One region of the Halomonas sp. PA16-9 genome, then DNA from elsewhere that is predicted to be linked to it. Evidence: predicted binding sites of a transcription regulator. Region 1 holds the regulator's gene; the other holds the start of a gene.
The links. The regulator FNR, encoded in region 1, switches genes on or off when oxygen is low (the NO sensors DNR and NnrR bind a similar motif). The targets are predictions, from matches to a motif close to TTGATNTANATCAA.

Region 1 (5,021 bases):
TGCTTGCGGCACTAAACGGCCGTATTATTAGCAAGGCCTGGGAGTTCACTGTCGATAAGCGCTATCACGAGCAGAGCTGCATGATGGTGATGGGCAGCGAAGGGCGCGGTGAGCAGATTCTAAAAACGGATCAGGATAACGGCTTGATTCTTGCCGATGAAACCCAGTGGCCTGATCTTGCCAGCCATATGCAAACGCTCACCGATACCCTGATTCAGCTTGGTTACCCGCCGTGCCCCGGCAACATTATGGTGTCTAACCCGAGTGGGTGGCCACGGTATCCCAATGGAAAGGTAATATTGCCAAGTGGGCCAGGGAGCGTGATGGCGATAGCCTGATGAAGCTGGCCATTATGCTCGATGCTCATGGCGTGGCGGGCAACCCGAGCTTGCTTGAGAGCGTGCGCGATGAGCTGTTTGAACGCTGCTCGGGCGATGAGCTGCTGCTTTCCTATTTTGCCCGCACGGCGCTGCGCTTTTCGACGCCGCTGACGCTGTTTGGTTCGCTGAAAAAGCTCAGCACGGTATCGATATCAAGAAAGGCGGTATTTTCCCTATCGTGCACGGTGTGCGCACCATGGCGCTTGAGCGGCGCATCAAAGCCACCTCGACGTTTGATCGCTTGGATGCCCTGGTTACTGACGGCCGGTTGGATCGCCGTTTTGCCGATGACCTGGGCGAAGCGTTGGCGCTCTTTTCTGAGCTGCGCCTCAAGCAGCAGCTAAGTACGCTGGAAACTTCTGCGGATGCGAAAGAAACTAACGCCCAAAGCAGCAGACGCGCTAACCGTGTCGTGGTGCAGAACCTCTCTTCCCTGGAGCGCGACTACTGCGCGAAGCGATGCATATTGTCAAAGACTTTAAGCAGCGGCTTTCCCACCGTTACCATTTGGAGTATTCGTGAGCGGAATGCGGCTGTTAGATCGACATGTGACGCTATTTAGCGGCTCGCTGCGCACCTTGTTAAGGCGTGAAAGTGACCGGCGTCGTTGTGCAGATTCCCCCTATGCCTGGCTGTTTCAGCCCTATATGGGCGAAGAGCTGGTGGCGCTCGCCTGCACAGCAACGCCCACGCAATCATCACCTGTGATCAGCGTGGCGGCAGTGGTGCTGAGCCATCAGCAGGTGCATACCAGTCGTGCTTTTGTGATCACCCTTGGTAGCGCAAAGCAGCCCGAGAGCGCAACGCTGCGCCGTCATCACTTGCTGTGCGAGGCGGGGGAGATACTGCCACCAAATAGTGATAACTTGAGCGCGCTAGTAGAATTTATCGGCAATCGGCCCATCGTTGGCTGGCAGTTAGAGAAGCGCATTGGAGCATTGAATGCACTACTCAGTAAGCGGCTGAATTTTGCCCTGCCCAACGCCCAGGTCGATGTGGCAAAACTGCATCAGCGCCAACTGCGCCGTTTGCACCCGGAGGTCGAAGCGCCCAGCAGCTTCGCCCAGGCGTTGGCATGCTGGCAAGTACCCGTCATGGGCATGCAGAGTGTGCTTGGAGAGGCCACCGCCAGCGCACTGCTGTATATGCGCCTGCAGCGTATTATGGCGCAGGTGGCATAGTAGTCTCTTTCGTCGTGGCGAGGACAGCTTTCCGCGAGGGCGCTGTGAACCCCTCCCTGGGCGCTACTTTTGTCATCCATGACAAAAGACCCTCGCTCCAAGCTGCCCTCGCACCGAGGTATGGTGCAGCGGTCAAAATAGTCACTTCCAATTGCGATATCTTGTGTGGCTACGTCTGATTAGTTGGGTCAGGCGGTGAGTGTTGTTAGAATAGTTATTACTTTTTTCTCACGCCTTCTACCCTCGGCAGTGCTTATACCATGCAAACTCTTGATCACTTTGATCCTGCTCACCTTGATACGGTTGGAGCCACCCCAGCTGACGCTGAGCACGACCAGCCTGAGCTGGCTGATGCGAAGCAGAAGCGTGAATTTAACAAGCTGCAAAAGCGTCTGCGCCGAGAAGTGGGCAATGCGATCATTGATTATCAAATGATCAATGAAGGTGATCGCGTAATGGTCTGCCTCTCCGGTGGAAAGGACAGCTACACGATGCTGGAGATTTTGCGCAATTTGCAGCGCAATGCGCCGGTCAATTTTTCGCTGGTAGCGGTCAATCTGGATCAAAAACAGCCGGGTTTTCCCGAGCACGTATTGCCTGCGTATCTGGATAAGCAGGGCGTGGAGTACCACATTGTCGAGCGCGATACTTACTCGGTGGTAAAAGAGAAAACCCCGGAAGGTAAAACCACCTGCGCGCTTTGTTCACGGCTGCGGCGCGGCTCGTTGTATGGCTTTGCCGAAGAGATTGGCGCCAATAAGATAGCCCTGGGCCATCACCGGGAAGATATTCTCGAAACACTGTTTCTCAATATGTTCTTTGGCGGCAACCTGAAAGCGATGCCGCCAAAGCTGCTATCCGATGATGGGAAGAATATCGTTATTCGGCCGTTGGCCTACTGCAAAGAGGCTGATATCGCCGAGTTTTCGCGGCTGATGGCGTTTCCGATTATTCCCTGCAACCTGTGCGGTTCACAGCCTAATATGCAGCGTCAGGTGGTCAAAGAGATGCTCGCCGAGTGGGACAAAAAGTTTCCTGGCCGCCTGGAGAGCATGTTCAAGGCTGTCACCAACATTGCCCCTTCCCAGTTGGCCGACCGCAGCCTGTTCGATTTTGAAGGCCTTGAGGCCAAGCAAGCAGAGCTACTGGCGGGGCGTATCCAAGCCTTTAACGTCAGCTAACTGTTTGCTCTTCCTCTTCGGCGAGGGTAATCAAGCGCGGCATATCGAGAATGTTGACCTCTCGCCCGGAGACCGCCACCACGCTCTGCTGCTGAAAGCGGCTTAGTATGCGGCTGACCGTTTCCACCGCTAAGCCCAGGTAGTTGCCGATATCAGCCCTGGGCATTGAGAGGCGAAAGCTGTAAGGCGAGTAGCCCCGGCGACGAAAACGATCCGAGAGGGTAATCAAAAAACTTGCTAGCCGCTGATCGGCGGTTTTACGCGAAAGTAGCCGCATCATACGCCGGTCATCGCGCAACTCTTTGCTCATGCTACGATAAAGCTGGCCACGCAGTTCGGGTAGCTCCTCCGAGAGTAAGTCCAGGCGGTCAAAAGGAATCTCGCAGACGGTGGTCGTTTCCAGGGCGATAACGCTACCGGGGTAATGCTCTTCGTCAATGCCATCCAACCCCACCAATTCACTGGGCAGGTAGAAATTGGTCAACTGCTCGCTGCCGTTACCTTCGGCGGTGATCTGTTTCAAACTGCCCGAACGGACTGCGTAAACGCTGGTAAAGGTGTCGCCCTGACGAAACAGCGGTTCGCCTTTTTTCAGCGGCGCGCGACGACGAATAATGGCGTCGAACTGCCCCACGTCGTCCAGCTCAAGGGCAAGTGGCAGGCACAGTGAGCTCAAACTGCAGGTTTGGCAGCGAGCTTCATGGAGTAGCGAGCGCCGACGGCTCATGGGTTCCAACATGCTTTGCTCCTTGAGAGGGTCCCGCTTATCAATTAGAAAATCCTTACTTATTATAGTCGCTTTAGCATGCCTGCAATAAGGTGATTAAACAATCTTAGAATACTGTTGTCCCGTTTGCCCGGAAAGATGGGTATCAAACGCCATTGCTATATGGCGAATCAGCAGCCGCCCCGTCGGCGTGGCGTTAAGCTGATCACCGCGGCGGGTCAGCAGGCCATCCTGTTCGGCGCTCTGCAGGCGCTCAAGCGCTGGCGCAAAGTAGCGGGGGGCATCGATGTTCCAGCGTTGACTAACGGCGGCCAGGTCAATGCCCATATCGCACATCAGCCGCTCAATCACGTCCCGCCGGATCAGGTCGTCATCACTTAAGCGTATGCCACGCACGGTGGCAAGCTGCCCCTGATCCAGCGTCGCTTCGTAGCTTGCCAGATCGCTCGGGTTCTGCGCATAGACGTCATCAATGCGCGAAATCGCCGATACGCCAAGCCCGATTAAGTCGCACTGAGCATGGCTGGAGTAGCCCTGGAAGTTGCGCTGCAGCGAGCCTTCGCGCTGGGCAATAGCCAGGCTATCGTCAGGGCGGGCAAAGTGATCCATACCGATATGCACATAGCCAGCTGCGGTGAGCATTTCGATGGTGGTGCGCAGAATCGCTAGCTTCTCTTCTCCGCCTGGCAAGTCATCGACATTAATGCGCCGCTGCGGGGCAAAACGCTCGGGCATATGCGCGTAATTAAACACAGAAAGGCGCGCCGGGTTGAGCTCGATCACCTGGCGTAGGGTGTTGGCAAAGCTCTTTTCAGTCTGAAATGGCAAGCCATAAATTAGGTCGAGATTGAGCGAGCGAAAGCCCAGGCGATGCGCCTCCTCCATCAGCGTTTCGGTAAGTACCCGAGGCTGAATACGGTTAATCGCTTTCTGCACCAGCGGGCTTAAATCCTGCACGCCCAGGCTGATGCGATTAAAGCCGAGGGATTCGAGATGGCGCAGCGTAAACACATCCGCTTCGCGAGGATCTATTTCAATTGCGTAATCGCGATCAGCAGACGATGAAAGACCAAAACGTGCATCCAGTCGATCAATCAGGTCGCCCATCTGGTTCAAACTGAGAAATGTCGGCGTGCCGCCGCCCCAATGCAACTGCTCCACCGGTCGTGATGTATCCAAGTGGCGTGCGGTCAGCACCATTTCACGGTCAAGCCGGGCTATATAGGGCTCGGCAAGGGCAGTGTTTTTGGTAGCGATTTTATTACACGCGCAGTAAAAGCAGATCTTGCGGCAGAAGGGCACATGAACGTACAGAGAGAGCGGACGCTTACTGGCATTGCTGCGCTCCAATGCCTGGGTCAGGTCGCCAGGGGTAAATTGGTCGTGAAACGACAGCGCCGTGGGGTAGGAGGTGTAGCGTGGGCCGTTGGTGTCGTAGCGACGCAGTAACGCTTCGTCCCACACCGGCTGCATAGGGGCTGCGGCAGCAGCGGGTGCAAGAGGCAAGGCAGCAGGGGTATGAACGGGCATGAAGGGGCGCTCCGACGTTAGG
Region 2 (5,021 bases), on a different replicon from region 1:
GCGGCTTGGGTACTGCGACCCGATTACTGCGCTCGGCGGCGCTACGGTAATCATCCTCGGCAAACGCGGCATGAAACTGGGGCGCAGTGGGATAAGAAGTGTACCGCGGGCCTGGGCGGTCATATTTCTCTACCAGGGGGCGATTGAAGAGCAGTTCATCTTGCATGATCGAAGTAGGTCTCTGAAAAGGGGCTCTAAAAGAGGTCTCTGAAATGGAACTCTGGAAGTGGGTGCAGCAAGCATTGGTTAATATTCATACAATATACGTTTTAAAAACTGCCTGCATCCAGCTTGCCTACTCTGCAGCGTTATCCTCTTTTGAAAGCCACCCCGATATGACCTGTGTCAAAAGCCGACAAAAAATAGGTGACTAAAATGCTCGGACTTTTCCCGCAAGGAGTCTCGCTATGGAGCTTGTATGTCCCGCTGGCAACCTGCCCGCCCTAAAGCGCGCTGTAGATGAAGGTGCCGACGCTGTCTATTTCGGTTTCCAGAACATCACCAACGCACGGCAATTCGCCGGGCTAAACTTTACCGACAAACGTGCCCGCGAGGGGATCGATTACGCCCACCGACATGGCAAACGCGTTTTTTGCGCCATTAATACCTATCCCCAGCCCGATGGCTGGGAACACTGGACTCGGGCCGTGGATCAGGCCGCCGAACTGGGCGTGGATGCGCTGATTCTCGCCGATATGGGACTGCTCGACTACGCTACTCGCCATCACCCCGAGATCTCTCGGCACCTCTCAGTGCAGGGTTCGGCGACCAGCCATGAAGCGCTACGCTTTTACCACCAGCATTTCGGCATCAAGCGCGCCGTACTGCCAAGGGTGCTGTCAATCACTCAGGTACGCGACCTGGCCAAGCAAACACCGGTAGAACTTGAGGTGTTCGCTTTCGGCAGCCTGTGCATCATGGCCGAAGGACGCTGCTATCTCTCCTCCTACCTGACCGGCGAATCGCCCAATACCCGGGGCGTCTGCTCGCCAGCGGCTCATGTCCGCTGGGAAGAAACGTCAGAGGGCTTAGAGTCGCGCCTTAACAATGTTCTTATCGACCGCTACGCCGAAGGCGAGCGCGCGGGCTACCCCACCCTATGCAAGGGTCGCTTCGAGGTGGCGGGCGAGACCTATCACGCCATTGAGGAACCCACCAGCCTCAATACCCTGGAGCTATTGCCGGAGCTACGCGACCTGGGTATTAGCGCCGTCAAAATTGAAGGTCGTCAGCGCAGCCCCGCCTATGCCTCTAAAGTGGCCGGGATCTGGCGCCAGGCGCTCAACCGCCTAGAGGCTCAGCCTGAGCGCTTTGATCCAGAACCCGCCTGGATGGCAGGCCTTGCCGAGCTTTCCGAAGGTGCCATCACTACCCTAGGCGCCTACGAACGCCGCTGGAAATAGGAGCCTACTATGCCGAACACTACACCTCCCCTATCACCGACCTTATCAACCGGCCCTCTTCAACTCTCCCTCGGGCCGGTGCTTTTTTACTGACTCGGCAACGCTACGCCGACTTCTACCGCGAGGCGGCCGACTGGCCGGTAGAGATTATTACCCTGGCGAAACCGTCTGCTCGCGGCGCCGCGATATGAAACTGGACGACTGGCTAGGCATTGGGCGCGAGCTCAGCCAGGCGGGCAAGCAGGTAGTACTCGCCAGCCAGACCTTGATCGAGTCCGAAGCCGACCTGCGTGACTTGCGCAAGCTGTGTGACAACGGTGATTTTATCGTCGAGGCCAATGACCAAAGCGCCCTGCAACGACTCTCCAGTGCCGGACTGCCGTTCATCGCCGGTGCTGCGCTCAACCTCTACAACCCGGCGACACTGGGCGTTATGGCCCGTGCCGGCATACGGCGTTGGCAAGCGCCGGTGGAAATGTCACAGCAAGACTTAGCCAAACTTATTAACGATTGCCACCGGGCAGGCGTTCCCCACCCATGCGAAGTATTCGCCTACGGGCATCTCCCCTTGTCCTGGTCGTCACGCTGTTTTACCGCCCGGCGTCACCAAACACCCAAAGACCGCTGCAAATTCGTCTGCCAAAAGTACCCCGAAGGCTTGGTGCTACGTTCACAAGAGTCCCGGGATGTTTTTAACCCTGAACGGTATTCAAACCCTTTCCAGCGCCTGCCAGGATCTGCGCCATGAAACTTACGGTCATGGCGGAGATGGGGGTATCAGTGGCACGTCTCAGCCCACGGGCGGAAGGCATGGCCGAGGTGGTCACGGCTTTCGACCAGGCCCGCCACGGCAGGTTACCTACGCCCGATCCTTTAACGCTGGTGGATGCTGAAATCTGCGACGGTTACTGGTTCGGCCGACCGGGTATGGATAACACCCGCACGATGACCAGCTAAAACATAGCCTAGGCACCACCACGCCTTACTATTTTTCCTCACCATTTTTGACCTGGATCATTTATTGCAAAATCCTGAACGCTTACCCTCTAACACCACATATAGTATTTATTTTTATTAAATCTAGCATATATAGGTGAATTAGGTGAAAAGCTCCACAAGCGTTCAGGTAGCGAAGCATCATATTGACGTCGCCTCGACGGTCAATGAGTACCTCCAACGCGCCGACTGGCGTGTTCACGCCAATGCCAACCAGGGCTATTCATTGGGCGGTTTAATCCTCAACGTCTCGGGCAAGTTGATAGCCAACTACTGGCTCGATGAGATTTACCCCCACGCCGTAGGAGAAGCTCATCGGGAAGGTGATTTGCATATTCACGACCTGGATATGCTGTGCGGCTATTGCGCCGGCTGGTCGCTGCGTACTTTGCTGCTAGAGGGATTTAATGGGGTACCGGGACGAGCCGAAAGCAACCCGCCCCGCCACCTCTCAAGTGCCCTCGGGCAAATGGTTAATTTTCTTGGCACCTTGCAGAACGAGTGGGCCGGGGCACAAGCCTTCAGCTCTTTCGATACCTATCTGGCACCCTACGTGCGCAAAGACAGCCTCACCTATGCACAAGTCAAGCAGGCACTTCAGGAATTCATCTACAACCTCAATGTGCCTTCGCGCTGGGGTAGCCAGACGCCCTTCACCAACCTAACCTTCGACTGGGTCTGCCCCGACGACTTGCGCCAACAGGTACCGGTTATCGGTGGAGAGGAGCAGCCGTTCAGCTACGGCGAACTACAGGTTGAAATGGACTTAATCAACCGGGCCTATTTGGAAGTGATGGAGGCCGGTGACCGCCACGGACGTGTGTTCACCTTCCCCATACCCACTTATAACATCACCCATGATTTCGACTGGGAAAGCGACAACGCCGAGCGGCTCTTCGCACTGACCGCCAAGTACGGCTTGCCCTACTTTCAAAACTTTCTCAATTCGGATCTGGAACCCCACATGGTGCGTTCCATGTGCTGCCGCCTGCAGCTTGATTTGAGTGAACTGCTCAAACGCGGCAACGGTCTGTTCGGCAGTGCGGAGCAAACCGGATCGTTGGGAGTAGTGACGATCAACTGTGCCCGGTTGGGTTACCGCTTTGCCGGCGACCGGGCCGGGCTGTTCAGCGAGCTGGATCGCCTTCTGTCGCTCGGGCGCGATAGCCTCGAACTCAAGCGCGAGCGCATTCAGCAACTAATGGATCAGGGGCTCTACCCCTTTACCCAGCGCTACCTGGGCACGTTACGCAATCATTTCTCTACTCTGGGTGTGAATGGGCTCAACGAAATGGTGCGCAACTTTACTGGGGATCGCTGCGATATCGCCGACGCCCAAGGGCTACAGCTGGCACTGGATCTTCTTGACCACGTTCGGGAGCGGATGCGCGAATTTCAAGAACAGACCGGCCACATGTATAACCTTGAAGCCACCCCGGCAGAGGGCACCACTCACCGCTTTGCCCGGGAGGATCTGACGCGCTTTCCTGACATTCTTCAAGCCGGTACACCCGAGGCGCCCTACTACACCAATTCTAGTCAATTGCCGGTGGGTCATACCGATGATCCCTTTGAGGCACTGAGCCATCAAGACCCCTTACAGACTCGCTACACCGGTGGCACGGTATTGCATCTCTATATGCGCGAACGGATTACCTCGGCCTCCGCCTGTCGCAAGCTGGTTAAAACGGCGCTCTCTCACTTTCGCTTACCCTACCTCACAGTCACACCCACCTTTTCGATCTGCCCGGTGCATGGCTACCTGTCGGGTGAACATGAGTTCTGCCCCAAGTGCGACGAAGCACTTTGGGCAAAAACGGCGAGCGCAATCGACGCCGCCACGGCTTGAGGCATTTGCCTCACTTTTTCTCAACTCGTTTAAGGAACACGCTAATGCAAACCTCTCAATATGCTAGCTTGCCCACTGAGCAGCGCCAGCGCTGCGAAGTCTGGACCCGCGTCATGGGCTACCACCGCCCGGTAAGTCAGTTCAATATCGGCAAACGTGCCGAACACCAGGAGCGACGCCATTTTACTGAAGCCGCCGCCTCTCGGTAGCTAGCCCTCACTTTTCTCTAACGACAGCTGGGGGGTCTGGCTACAGGCGCCCCAGCAGGGGGATATCACTATGGCTATGCAGACGACACTTGACGACATCACAACTAAATTATCTTCGGTTCGGCTGCCGATTGCCGGCCTTGTGCCCATGACCACACTGGATTATCCCGATCATCTGGCGTGTGTTGTCTTTCTCCAAGGCTGCCCGCTACGCTGCGGCTACTGCCACAATCCCAACATGATCCCGTCGCGCCGAGGTGAACCCCAGGAGTGGCAAGCGATACGGGAATTCCTGAGCACCAGGCAAGGCCTGCTGGAAGCGGTGGTTTTCAGCGGTGGTGAGCCCACCCTGAATGCCGGTTTGTCCGATGCAGTAAAGGAAGTGAAAGCATTGGGCTTTAAGGTGGGACTACATACCGCCGGCCCTTATCCTGACCGCCTCACCCAGCTATTACCGCACCTTGACTGGGTGGGGCTGGATGTAAAAGGACGCGGAAAAGAGTTTGACCGCATCTGCGGCCGTCCCGGCATCTGGCAGTTGCATGCCCGCAGCTTGGAAGCTTT

Region 2: FDY98_RS11505 (ribonucleoside triphosphate reductase) is a predicted target of FNR. The motif match lies at 2,408-2,421, and genes of this name have one in related genera.

What each region holds. Positions count from the first base shown of each region.
Region 1 is NZ_CP040452.1:57,771-62,791, reverse strand. Features, by position in the region: partial or broken gene FDY98_RS16765 (DUF294 nucleotidyltransferase-like domain-containing protein) at 1-902, shown strand, start outside; gene FDY98_RS16760 (DNA polymerase III subunit epsilon) at 908-1,561, shown strand; gene ttcA (tRNA 2-thiocytidine(32) synthetase TtcA) at 1,822-2,742, shown strand; gene fnr (fumarate/nitrate reduction transcriptional regulator Fnr) at 2,735-3,481, opposite strand; gene hemN (oxygen-independent coproporphyrinogen III oxidase) at 3,566-4,999, opposite strand.
Region 2 is NZ_CP040451.1:2,494,884-2,499,904, reverse strand. Features, by position in the region: partial or broken gene hemN (oxygen-independent coproporphyrinogen III oxidase) at 1-166, opposite strand, end outside; gene ubiU (ubiquinone anaerobic biosynthesis protein UbiU) at 408-1,403, shown strand; gene FDY98_RS27850 (U32 family peptidase) at 1,591-2,151, shown strand; gene FDY98_RS27845 (hypothetical protein) at 2,148-2,360, shown strand; gene FDY98_RS11505 (ribonucleoside triphosphate reductase) at 2,506-4,248, shown strand; gene nrdD (anaerobic ribonucleoside-triphosphate reductase) at 4,293-4,457, shown strand; gene FDY98_RS11495 (anaerobic ribonucleoside-triphosphate reductase activating protein) at 4,528-5,021, shown strand, end outside.